DNA from 3 places in the Candidatus Contubernalis alkaliaceticus genome. Region 2 is predicted to be linked to each of the others. Evidence: riboswitches for the same ligand, from Rfam matches in the RefSeq annotation. Region 2 holds a riboswitch; each other region holds the start of a gene.
What was found. Region 2 has a riboswitch for cobalamin ahead of HUE98_RS13750 (ABC transporter substrate-binding protein). Riboswitches for the same ligand answer to the same signal wherever they lie in the genome.
Positions count from the first base shown of each region.

Region 1: linked by a shared signal. The riboswitch ahead of thiC (phosphomethylpyrimidine synthase ThiC) and the one ahead of HUE98_RS13750 (ABC transporter substrate-binding protein) in region 2 are both predicted to bind cobalamin.
Region 3: linked by a shared signal. The riboswitch ahead of HUE98_RS10575 (ABC transporter substrate-binding protein) and the one ahead of HUE98_RS13750 (ABC transporter substrate-binding protein) in region 2 are both predicted to bind cobalamin.

Region 1 covers NZ_CP054699.1:437,803-442,078, reverse strand. Annotated here, with positions in the region: gene bzaB (B12 lower ligand biosynthesis ThiC-like protein BzaB) at 1-287, opposite strand, end outside; gene thiC (phosphomethylpyrimidine synthase ThiC) at 303-1,601, opposite strand; cobalamin riboswitch at 1,773-1,965, opposite strand; gene HUE98_RS02145 (TraB/GumN family protein) at 2,156-3,322, opposite strand; gene HUE98_RS02140 (metal-sensing transcriptional repressor) at 3,745-4,020, shown strand; gene HUE98_RS02135 (DUF3147 family protein) at 4,056-4,276, shown strand, end outside.
Region 2 covers NZ_CP054699.1:2,746,781-2,751,056, forward strand. Annotated here, with positions in the region: gene HUE98_RS13740 (ABC transporter ATP-binding protein) at 1-66, opposite strand, end outside; gene HUE98_RS13745 (FecCD family ABC transporter permease) at 72-1,100, opposite strand; gene HUE98_RS13750 (ABC transporter substrate-binding protein) at 1,153-2,340, opposite strand; cobalamin riboswitch at 2,713-2,912, opposite strand; gene HUE98_RS13755 (TIM barrel protein) at 3,013-4,011, opposite strand; gene HUE98_RS13760 (hypothetical protein) at 4,053-4,220, opposite strand.
Region 3 covers NZ_CP054699.1:2,118,937-2,123,212, forward strand. Annotated here, with positions in the region: gene HUE98_RS10570 (FecCD family ABC transporter permease) at 1-686, opposite strand, end outside; gene HUE98_RS10575 (ABC transporter substrate-binding protein) at 709-1,668, opposite strand; cobalamin riboswitch at 1,808-1,982, opposite strand; gene HUE98_RS10580 (pseudouridine synthase) at 2,107-2,835, opposite strand; gene HUE98_RS10585 (spore maturation protein) at 2,969-3,508, opposite strand; gene HUE98_RS10590 (nucleoside recognition domain-containing protein) at 3,509-4,105, opposite strand; gene HUE98_RS10595 (D-alanyl-D-alanine carboxypeptidase family protein) at 4,121-4,276, opposite strand, start outside.

The DNA of each region.
Region 1 (4,276 bases), 1.2 Mb from region 2:
ATAACCGCTTCACATCCGGCCTCCTGGGCAATGGCCAGCTTCCTTTCTTCCATTTCAATCTCATCCCGGTCACTGGAGGTGCCAATCAGAGCATTTACTTTAATTCTCAGGCCCTTTCCAATCCCACAGTAATTAAATTCTTTCCGGTTTCTATTTCTAGGAATCACAATAGTGCCTTGAGCCAGTCCTTCCCGGATAAACTCAACATCAACATTTTCTCGGAAAGCCACCCACTCCATTTCCGGAGTAATGGTACCCTGACGTGCCCATATTACTTGTGTTGTCATTTTTTTTCATCTCCTTTAGCAGTTTATTTTAGCAGTCCCTAAATACTCAGAAACAATTTCCATGGCACAGTATTTGCCGCACATGGCACAGGCAGAGGAGGATTCCTTGCTCCGATCTTTCCTGATCTGTTCCGCCCTCTGGGGATCTATAGCCAGCCTCATCTGCTCTTCCCAGTCCAGTTTCTTTCTAGCCCGAGATAACTCCAGGTCCCATTGATCCGCTCCCTTCAGTCCCTTAGCCAGGTCAGCAGCATGGGCGGCAATTCGGGAAGCGATAACTCCTTCCCGAACCTGTTCAAGGTTAGGGATGCCAATATGTTCTGCCGGTGTTACATAACAGATAAAATCTGCCCCAGCCCAGGCACTTACAGCACTACCGATTGCCGCGCTGATATGATCATATCCTGCTGCAATATCGGTGACTACGGGGCCAAACACAAAATAGGGCGCTCCATGGCATAAACTTTTTTGCAGTATTACCGTAGCCTTCAGTTGATCTAAAGGCACATGCCCCGGCCCCTTGACCATAATTTGCACCCCGGCTTCCCTGGCCCTTCTTACCAGCTCACCAATCACTACCAATTCCTGTACCTGGGGGCCATCCAGGGAATCATGAAGACACCCGGGCCTCATACCGTCGGCTATGCTGATGGTTATATCATAGCGTCGGGCAATATCCAGCACACGATCATAATTTTCATAGAGAGGGTTTTCCTTTTGGTTGTGAAGCATCCATCCCATCAGATGAGACCCTCCATAACTCACCAGAGAGTCAATCCGGTGATCCGTCTTAGCCCTTTCCACAATATCCATGGTCAGGCTTGAATGAAAAGCTAAAAAATCAACGCCTTCAGCTGCCTGCCTTTCAATCACTTCAAATAGGTCTTCTTCTTTCAGGTTTAATGAAGAACCTTGTTTTTCCCCGGCCTCGGCCAGAGCCTGATAAAGGGGCAGCGTCCCCACCGGTCTGGAGCATAATGCCAGAGTTTTTTTCCTCATGGCATCAATATCTCCGCTTACACTTAAATCCATGATAACGTCAGCTCCAAAGTGGATGGCTGCCTGAACCTTGGCTGCCTCTTCCTTCAACACTGCATTCTCTCCATACAGACCAACACTGGCACTTACCTTGGTCTTCAGCCCCGGGCCAATTCCTGTGGGGACTACGCTTTGGTGCAGAGTATTTCTAAGGATTACAATCTTTCCCTCTGCAACCCCCTTCATTACCAACTCCGGAGATACTCCCTCCCTTGATGCCACCTGTTCCATTTCAGAAGTAAAAATACCTTCTGCTGCACTGCATAATAATGTCATTTGTTATTCCTCCTATCTCTTCATAAAATGTGAATACTTTGGCTGCTCTTCCCACTCATGTCCGGTCCAGTCATAGAACAAGGCACATTACATAAAAAAAGTCCACACCAAATAAATTGATGTGGACTTTACCATTATCCTTAAACATCTACAAAACCTTACACACGAGGCAGAGTAGTCAAGTTTCAGGCAGGTTTCCTGACTCACGGATTCGCACCCTTTCCTTCCTTCCCGCCTGCCTTGCCCCATGGGGACGACAAGCGGTGGTTATAAGGTGGGCTACCGTTTACAGTGGCGGGACCGTCCGGGACTTTAACCCGGTTCCCTATTATCCTAAACAGGCACCTGAAACAAAATATTTAATTATTGGTTCAATTCTATAAACTATCCATACATTTGTCAAGAGGGTTTTTTTTACAGATTTCTACCCTCCTTACATTTACTGCCACCAACCCGGGCTAAATTAAGAGCCTGCAGAACCTGCACCCTTAGTTTTTTCAAATAATTTAATAGAACCATCCCCTTGACACTTTGACAGCTTCTCTGTAAACAAACTATATATTCTCTATAAACAAACGAATTACATCGGCTCCACCAATTATTGTCCCCAAGGTACTCCCTAAATTTGTTAAGGCTACTGTAAGTAGAATACGGGTTACCTTATTGGTCCAAAATCCTTTTACAGTAAAAACATCCTCCGATAGGCTTTCAAAAGCTTCTACACTGGGCCGGCTGATATAGGCTTGGACTATCCCCGCAAACCACCCGGCAGCCATGAGTGGATTTAAAGAGCTTAAGGGAGCTACAATAAAGGCAGTAATAATGGTCAGGGGATGTCCAAAAGCAATGGCCGCACCGATTGCTGAAAAAAATCCATTCCACAGCACCCAGCTCACTGTTTGATTGACTCCAGCAGAAGGATTCGCGAAAAAAGTATAACCAATGATAGCAAGAATAATTATTGGTATGGCCCAAGCAATAATTTTAGGTGCTTTGGATTTTGGAGGAAGCTTGGATAAAGCTGCTAAATTATGTTCTTTTTTAATTTCTTCCTTTATCCCGGGAACATGAGCAGCCCCTAAAACTGCAACAACCTTACTTCCCGGAGCTTCTTTTATCTTCTGAGCTAAATATTGATCCCGCTCATCAATCAAAGGAACTTTTAATTTAGGAAAAAACTCTGTAAAATCATTAAGCATAGCATCAAGCATATCTTGAGACTTTATTTTCTCCAGTTCCTCTTCTGAAAAACTCTCGTCATTAAAAATACTAAAGAAAATAGAAAACATAAGCTTAACTTTTCCCCACAGCCCAATTCCATGCCAAATTCGTGAAAAGGTTACCTGTATATTTCTATCGGCCAGTACTAGAGTAGCACCTACTTCTTTAGCTGATTCAATTCCCTGAATCATTTCTTGCCCAGGCTTAATGCCAAATTGCTTTGCCAGCCGCTTTTGAAAAGAAGATATTAAAAGATTAATTAATAGAAGAGTAGCTTTCTTTTCTTTAATAATCTTAAATATGTCCATCTTCTTCCATCTGTCTCTATCCATGACAGTTTGATATCTCTGTTTATCCAATTCTATACAAACACAATCAGGCCTTTCGGCTTCTATAACTTCCTTCACTTGTTCCGCACTTTTTTTGGATACGTGAGCAGTTCCAATGAGTATAAGTTCCCTGCCATCCAAATCTACTCTTGTAATATTTTCTTCAAACATAATAATAGTACCTTCCCTCTACAACAAATTTTATGAATGTTTTATCTCTTTTTTTTAGGGTATAAGACCCCCACCTCTAAGCGTTAGCGTAGGTGGGGCTTTTAATCAGGTGGAGTAGAGTCTCCACCTGATTCCCCGATGTTTCAGCTTGCTGAAACGAGTTCACTGACCACTTTTCTTTTTCTTCATTATACCCTTTTTACGATTATAACCTGGATTAGCATAATAAAAAATTGTGACTTATGAGAATTTTAAAGACATGGGATTAAAAGAGCAGCACATACCCTCCTTTTAAGACTACCTCTATATAGAAAAGAAAGCAAGATAATTAATCACACTTTTTTTCCTTAATATCTCTTTAAATTTTTTCTAATGTATGATACAATATCCCCCATAGGGGGATATTGTATCGGGAGGTGTTTATTATTAATACTCATAACCACGTAAATAAAAAAAGTATTGTAAACAGGATGTCCCGCATCATAGGCCACATGGAGTCTGTCAAAAGGATGGTAGAGGAAGACAGGGAATGCAGTGAAATACTGATTCAGATGTCTGCAGTAAGGTCTGCATTAAACAATGCCGGAAAACTTATTTTAACCGACCATATTAACCACTGTGTAGTGGATGCCATTAAAAACAACGATACCAAAACTTTGGAAGACTTAGATAAAGCCATTGACAAATTTATCAAGTAAATAACCTTAACCCGTATCAAAGGAGTGATAAATCTATGGAATTTCTTTTGAAAACCGTTGTATCCGCCCTGCTCATTGCCCTTGTATCCGAAGTCAGCAAAAAATCTACTGCCTTTGGTGCCATTCTTATTTCCCTGCCCATCACTTCAATGATTGCCATGACCTGGTTATTTGTTGAAACCAATGATTCCGGCAAAGTTTTACAGTTTTCCAACCTTATAATCTGGATAGTAATTCCATCTATCATCTTTTTCAT
Region 2 (4,276 bases):
CTCCAGATTAATCTGGTCGATAATTATTTTTTTGCCGTACCCTACAGCCAGTTCCTGCGTATTCATTACATTCACATTGCGTTCCTCCTCTTTAAAAGCATCATAATTACAATGGGAGCGCCAAAAAATGAGGTGATAGCGCTGACCGGCAGTTCCACAGGGCTTAAAAGCATCCGGGCCGTGAGGTCACACAAGGCGGTGATAATGCCTCCCAGCAGAATAGTCCCCGGTATAAGAACCCGGTTATCGGAGGTTTGAAATAGCATCCTGGCTATGTGGGGCACAGCCATTCCGATAAAAGCTACCGGCCCTGTAAAAGCCGTTATCAATGCAGCCAGGACACTGGAAATAGAAACAATAACAAAACGAAAGGATTTTATGTTAATACCCATGCTTTTGGCATAATCCTCCCCCAACAAAAATGCATTTAAGGGTTTACATATGAAAAAGGACGCCAACAGTAAGGGGATTCCTATGGCTGCCACAATACCCACCTGCTGCCAGGTGTAACCGGAAAAACTGCCCATAGACCACATTACAAATCCATGCACCTTCTCTTTTTCCGCCAAAGCCGTCAGCAAGCTGGTTACGGCACTGCATAAATACCCTACCATTAAACCAATCACCAGTAGAGTAACAATACTTTTTACTTTACTTGAAACCAGCAGAACCACTGCCATAACTAAAATTGCTCCCAAAAAAGCAGCCCCTACAATTAAAAAGGGAGAGACAGTTTTCATGCCAAAGGTGAATCCAGCCAAAATCACCAAACCCACCATTAAGGTAGCCCCGGAGGAAATTCCCAAAACGAAAGGCCCCACAATAGGATTTCTAAAAAACACCTGCAGCAGCAGGCCCGCCGCTGCCAATGATGCCCCCCCCAGGATTGCAGCTAACGTTCGGGGAAACCGAATTTTCCAGATAATTGCCTGATGAACCCCCTCCCCGGACAGCTGCTTCGTAATAATGTCTACAACTTCCCCGATTCCGATACCTACAGAACCAAGGCTTATGTTAATAATAAAAGATACTAACAGCAAAAAGAGAAGAAAAATAAATATTGTAACTACCCTTGTATTCCTGACTTTACCTAATTCCATATAATGCTCTCTGCCTTTCTCTCCAATTTTTCTTCTCACACCTGCCTTTTCACTATTCACTAATAAGCTGTGAATGGTGCTTTAAATCATATCCACTAAAAGCTTCAGGATAAAAGATTGCTGCCAAATCTTCAATCTGTTCATGGGTTTTTTCCAGAGCCTGGTAGTACCAGGGTTGAAATACCCAAACTTTCTCCTGCTTAACAGTCTCTATATCCTCTAAAATTGGTGCATTTTCAATAACCGTATTTAAAGAAGGCATCCATGTGGTAGTTGAAGAATAAATAAATACCTCCGCTTCCGCTGCCCGGGCGTAAAATTCCTCCAAAGTAATAGGTTCACTCCCTGTTTTATCTACTCCAAAATCTTTAAAGACATAATCTCCGCCGGCCATTTCTATCATTTTCCCAACGTAAGAACCGGCGTTGGGCACATATACATTGCCATCGTAAACCATTCCCCAAACAACCCGGGTCTTCTCTCCTGATGGGATTTTCTCTTTTATAGATTCCAAAGCCTCTTCAATCTCAGCGAAATAGTTATTGGCCTCCTCTTCTTTATTGAAAAAGGCTGACAAAAACTTCATCCACTCCATTCTGGCCATAGGTTCATCCTCGGTATAATCATTAATTACCACATAAGGAATGTCCAGTTCTTTAAATTTTTCAATTAATGAGTACTGCCCGGATGATCCAGTATAAACCATGGCCAGTTCAGGGTTAAGAGCTTGTACCAGCTCATAATCCGGTTCTCCCATACCGCTTCCGCCCACATATGAGATATCTCCCGACTCCAGTCCCTGTTTTATCTCTTCAATAAACCATTCATCTGTATCTGAAGTTACCCCGGAAATATTGTCAAAAATACCCAGTGGATTCATAAGAGATACAAATGTTGTTGAACAAACCAGAACATTTTGCACCGGGGTATATATAATCTGGTCAGCATCATATCCGTCAGGCACTACTGCATCCCGGGGAACCAATATCAATGTTCTTCCTTCCCCATCAACCACTCTCTTAACATTATCTTCCAAATATTCGATGCTAAAATCGGCGCCATACTCTACATTAACTTGTGCTGTATCCTCAACGACTTCTTCTTTTTGAGTTTCTTCCACCTGCTCCTCTACGACATCCCCGGCATTCTTTTCTTCAGATTGATTAGTGCAGCCCGGTGTAAACATAATCATAAAAAAAGTAAATGTGATTAAAATTACCATTAACATTTTTTTTAACATTTTATAAGCCTCCTCATTGTTTAAACTTATTAAGCATGATTAGAAATCTTAATACAAAAAACCAGAAATGCATAATTAAAAAAAATAGCACCTCTGGTTGTCCAGTCAGTACAACTCTAAAGTTTTCTTATTCGGGACAAGGGGGACAAGGGATGGAAAAGGTAACAGGTTCCTTGTCCCTCCTGTCTTAATTTCAAATACACAAATTCCCTGTCACCCTGTACCTCCCGGCTGTACACCAGGATTGTTCACGGCTAAAACAAAAAATTCCCCGTTTCTTCCTTAGGAAGAACTGAGGAACATAGACCTAAACATCAATAAAGAAGTTTGGCAATATGCAGCACCCCTTTCCTGCGAAGAAGGTTTTTCGTATTATGTGTTATGCTTAAGGCAGGTTTCCTGACTTACGGATCAAAGTTCCTGTTTTTCGCCTTCCTGGATTTTATCTAAAACCAGTGGCAACTAATAAAACGGAACTCCCCGCTTACAGTGGCGCGACCGCCCAGGATTTTCACCTGGTTCCCTATTACCCTCAAAAATATATAAGAGGCACCTGAAGCACTATTGATAGTTAGATTTATTCTAACTCATGTTATATTCTAAAAAATCTACCTTTATGTAGGATGATTATAAGCTAAATGCAATTAATTTGCAATAGGTAATTAGTTAGACCTATGTTAGAACGCAACCGTTACGCCCGAGAACCTTATTCTGCAATTGGATGGCGTGCTCCAGTTCTTTTAAAGATCCAGTTAATACTTCATATACCAGATACTCAGGCTTCACCGCCTGGATAAAACTTCTAACACCTTCATGGTCAAAGATAAGATGCTGATCTATATGTTGAATATGCTTTCTTGCCAGCAGGAAACGCTCCCAAATGTCTTCTGTTTCCATCAGTATTTGTTGATTTTCAGTAAAATTTCTTTTCAAGTAACTTCCCGGCAGCGTTTTATTTAAATGAATACCCCGAATGTATTTTTTTAAACTTCCCAGGTTATTTACCTTTTCTAAAAGATATCTGCAAGCCTCATGACCATTTTTAATTTCCGGATTGGTAATTAACAGGTGTCCTGTATCCAGCATAAATCCCTTCCGTGGATATTGAACTTTTTCCAAAAATTTTTCTATCAGCTTCGGATTTAAAAATGTCAAACCCGGCCACCACAAATTTTCAAAAAGAAGATCCACCCCCAAATCCTCCTTACCGAAGACCTGGTTAACCAGCTGGGCAGCAGCCTCCAGCACATCCCAATCACTATATGTAAATTCCCAGGAATAAATATGTTCGATATCAACGTGACTTACATGAAAAACTACATAATCTGCTTTTAAAGCCACCGCTTTTGACAGTTCCAATTTGTATTGGTCAACCATAACTTCCGGCTCTAATCCACCGTAGAAACTTTTTATATTATCCAAAGATTTGAACTGCCTCAACAGTTCCTTATGGTCTCCCCTCCAAAAATCCAGCCACATGGGCCAGTAACACAGATGGATACCTTGTATTATTTCTTCAGGGATATCTTCAACTCTGCAGCAGCCGCCGTGAATTATTAATTCCAATCCATCCAGCTGGTTATTACTTATAAATTTTTTTATTGTATCCCAGTTGTGATTAAACCAAGCCATCCTGTTTTTAAAGGTACAAAAATTAACCAGGTGCTTCATAATAGAAACATCCTTTCGGAAAAAACATCCAATAAGATTATTTAACGGGAAATATTTTCAGATATTCTTTCTAATACATCCTCAAGACTGTCTCCCTTCACTGTAGGATAACGTTTGTCTATATCCTCTCGTATTTCTTGAACATTTCTTCCGTGCTGCAGCAGCACAAACATTCTTTTATAAATACCGTATGCTGTACTTACGTTCATTTTTCTCCCCCTTTCTTTTAATATTGTATTTGTATTGCCACCCAAAAAAAAACAGA
Region 3 (4,276 bases), 630 kb from region 2:
AAAATTACATTCAAGTCCCGGGACCAATAAAATATTACTGAAGATCCAATAATCACGTAGGGTAGTACCATAATCACATGGGACCAGGTCTTCATGCTTAATCCCCCCACCAGCCAAAAGTAAATCCCCCGAATCTGTTCCCCTGAGGAGAGCATCAGCAGTGATATTACCGCCGAAAGAAAGGAACTGACCACTACACCGGCCAGAAGCAGGGTCACCACAGGTATGCTGTTCCCCACCCGGGAAAGGTTGTATACAAAAAATAAAGCCACTAAAGCTCCTAAAAAAGCAAAAAAAGGTATCCCGCCAAAAAAACTCAATCCATAACTGTTTTGTATGAACATGGCCAGAGTAGCCCCCAGGGCTGCACCGCTGGAAACTCCAATGGTGTAAGGGTCAGCCAGGGGGTTGCGAAGCAACCCCTGAAATGCTGCCCCAGCAATAGAAAGAGAGGCTCCAACGATAAATCCCAGTACCACCCGAGGAAGCCTCATATTAAATATAATAGTTTCCCAGGTTGAAGGCCAGTCCTCCTGAATAAATTGACCGAAGTATGTGATTTTATTTATGACCATCCTGACTACATTCATAAAGGATATTTCCGCTACCCCAATAGTAGTAGTCACCACAATTGAAAAGACGGCCAAGATTACCAGAAAGACAATTATTAAGGGACGAAAGTTCAAGGTGTTAGCACCCTTTCTTCTGTTATCTGTTGGGATGTATTATATCTAAAATATGCTTAAGTCCTAAAGCAACCCTTGGGCCAGGCCTGGAGACCAGGTCACCATCTGCGTCATAAACTTGTTCATTTTGCACGGCTTTTAAATCCTGCCAATTATCCCGAGCCATAACTATTTCCTTCATGGGATGAGTGCAAATGATCACATCTGGATCATCCTCAAATATTTTTTCTTCACTCAAGACCGGCCAGCCTGCACCTACATCTGCAGCTATGTTGATGCCCCCAGCTGTTTCAATTAAATTATTTAGATATGTATCACTGCCTACAGAGTAGAGGGATTCCGTATCCAACATAACAAATACTTTAGGCTTAGCATCATTTTCCAGATTTGAAGTAAATTCTTTTATCTCATCAATGTCGGCAGAAATTTCTGCAATCAAATCTTCTGCCTTATCAGATGTGTTGGTAATTTTGCCCACCAGTTCAAAGGAATGCAGCACCTCATCTAAGGTCTTAGAATCTAAATCTATAACAGCATATCCCTGTTCTCTTAAAGTATCTACGGCTTCATCATAATGTTCAAAGGTAAAAATAATATCAGGGTCTAAGGAGACTACCTTTTCTACATTAACTATGAAATCCCCCACCTTTTCTTTCCCTTTAGCCTCCTCGGGATAATAACAGAATTCTGTTACACCGATGACCTTATCACCTAACCCCAAGGCAAAAAGAGTTTCCGTTGCACTGGGCCGGAGAGAAACAATGGTTTCGGGTTCCTTTTCTATCACAACTTCATTGCCGGCCATATCTATTATAGTTATAGGGAATGTTAGGGCCTCTTGGTTTTCCTTCTCCTCAGTGACAATATCCTTATCATCGGTAACAGGATCTTCACCTTCAGCTGCACAACCAAAACAGCTGCCTAAAACAAAAATCCCCAGAATAACGACAAATGCAGTTTTAAACCATAATTTATTAAACAAAACAGTAAACCCCCTTAAATTTTATATTCAATTAATTATTAAACACCTAAACCCTTCCATAAAACAAAAAAACTCAGCCTTCAGCGCCGAGAAATAAAAGAATCTTATTTACGCACCTCCTTTTCCCTCGAAAGCAAACAGTACGTTCCATAATCAGGCAGGTTTCCTGGCTTCCTTTCACCGCTCCTTACCCCTTCCCCAAACACAAGAGAGTGGTTATGGTAAGTCGCTCCGGGTTACAGTGGCGGGACCGCTCGAGCATTGAACTCGATTCCCTTTTATCCGTTATAGGCACCTGATTATTTTATTATTTAGTTTTAAACAACTGAATTTATTATATCAGTCAGTTTCCAATACAACAACCCCTAAAACAAAAAAATATATCAAACACTTTACTTGCCACTTAGTAGTTTAGTTGTTAATCCCGCCCATTATTCTTTACCCTAAAATCCCCAATTCTCTCTTTAAAAGTCTGATTTCTTCCAAAGTCAAGTGACGATATTGCCCGGTTTTTAAGCCCTCTAAAGTAAGAAAAGAAAGCTGTATCCTTTCTAACCTGGTTACCGGATTGCCCACCAACTCAAACATTCTTCGGACCTGCCTCTTTCTCCCTTCATGTATTATAATCTCTACCCAAGCCCACCTTCTGGAAGATTCCACCTTAATAATTCTAACTCTGGCAGGTGAAGTCTTACCCTCTGTTAATAGAACACCTTTCTCAAGACTTTTTATCTTTTCTGGAGAAGGTATCCCCACAGTTTTTACCAGATATTTCTTATCTATCTTGTATTTGGGATGAGTAATCCGATAAGCTAACTGGCCGTCATTTGTTAACAGAAGCAGTCCTTCAGTATCCAAATCCAACCGGCCTACAGGATAAAGCCTTTCTTTGATTCCTGGAATTAAATCCATGACGGTAGGCCGATTATGAGGGTCATTTACCGAAGTAATATACCCCTTAGGCTTATTCAATAAGAGGTAAACCTTTTTCTCCTTATAAAGAACAGGGGTGTCATCAACCTTAACAACATCCACTTCAGGGTTAATTTTTATCCCTAAAGTTGTGATCACCCTATTATTTACCTTCACCTGCCCTTTCTTTATCAACTCTTCACTGGCTCTTCGGGAAGCGACTCCCGCCAGGGCCAGGTATTTTTGCAGCCTCAATCTTTCTCCCTCCGTTACATCCTCAATTAGTATGTTGAAATTCAATTCCAGCATCATATCTAAACCTATTTATATATTTTACCACGAAATTTAGTATAAATCCTTTAAATCTTTAAGGTAGCGTTAGGTAAGATCACCCCCCAAAAACTTTATTGCATATTAATACAGCCGCTAAAAAGCCGGCCATGTCTGCCAAGAGTCCCACCGTCAATGAATGTCTGATTTTTTTTATGCCTACGCTGCCAAAATAAACTGTTAATACAAAAAAGGTTGTGTCGGTGCTGCCCATCATGGTAGAAGCAATCCTTCCCACTAAAGAATCGGGGCCTTTATTCTGCAAAATTTCTGTAGTAATAGCCAGGGCACTGCTGCCGGAGACAGGCCTCATAATAGCCAGGGGAAGAATATCAGATGGAATACTTAAAAGATTAAAAAGTGGCATTAAAAAATGGGTGATAACATCCATGGCACCGGACTCTCGCAAGAGAGTAATAGCCACCAGCATTGCAATCAAAAAGGGAATCAGTTTTACTGCGGTATCAAACCCCTCCTTAGCTCCCTCTACAAAAACGTCAAAAACTTTAACCCCCTTAATATTGGCATATACCAGGGTTATCAATATAATTGCCGGGATCGTCCATACAGATATGATACTTATCATTTTTCCCAACATCTAAGACATTCCACCTTTCTTTCTTTCAAGAAAGCGATAACCCCGGTCAAATAATATGGCAACGGTAGTGGAGGTAGCTGTGGCAATCAGAGTAGTGCCGATAATTTCCGTAGGATTCATAGAACCTGTGGCAGAACGCAGGGCAATCACTGTAGCCGGAACCAGGGTTAAGCTGGAGGTATTGATGGCCAAAAAAGTGCACATATCTAAGGAAGCCGTATCTTTTTTAGGGTTCAGCTGCTGCATTTTTTCCATCGCTTTCAATCCAAAGGGAGTAGCCGCATTACCCATACCCAAAAGGTTAGCACTCATATTCATTAAAATTGCGCTCATAGCCGGATGGTTTTTGGGAATTCCCGGAAACAAGAAGGCTGCCACAGGCCTCAAGATTTTAATAATCACATTGATTAGACCGGATTCCTCAATAATTCGCATTATCCCCAGCCAAAATGCCATTATACTGATTAACCCAATGCATATGCTTACAGCCTGCTCCGCTGCAGAAAAAATTACTTCAGGTACGATGCTTATTCTTCCAAAAAAACCGGCAGTTACAATACCTATAAGCATTAAATAAAACCACAGGCGGTTGATCAATCAAAACACTCCAATCTAAATAGCATGAACCAGCCATTTTTTAAATGAATTAAAAAGAGTAATGAAGACATTTTTTTTATTAATGGATTCACCCGCTAACAAATTGACACTCTTAAGCTCTTCCCCCTGAAGGATCACTGTTATTTCACCTAAAACCTGCCCTTCTTTGAT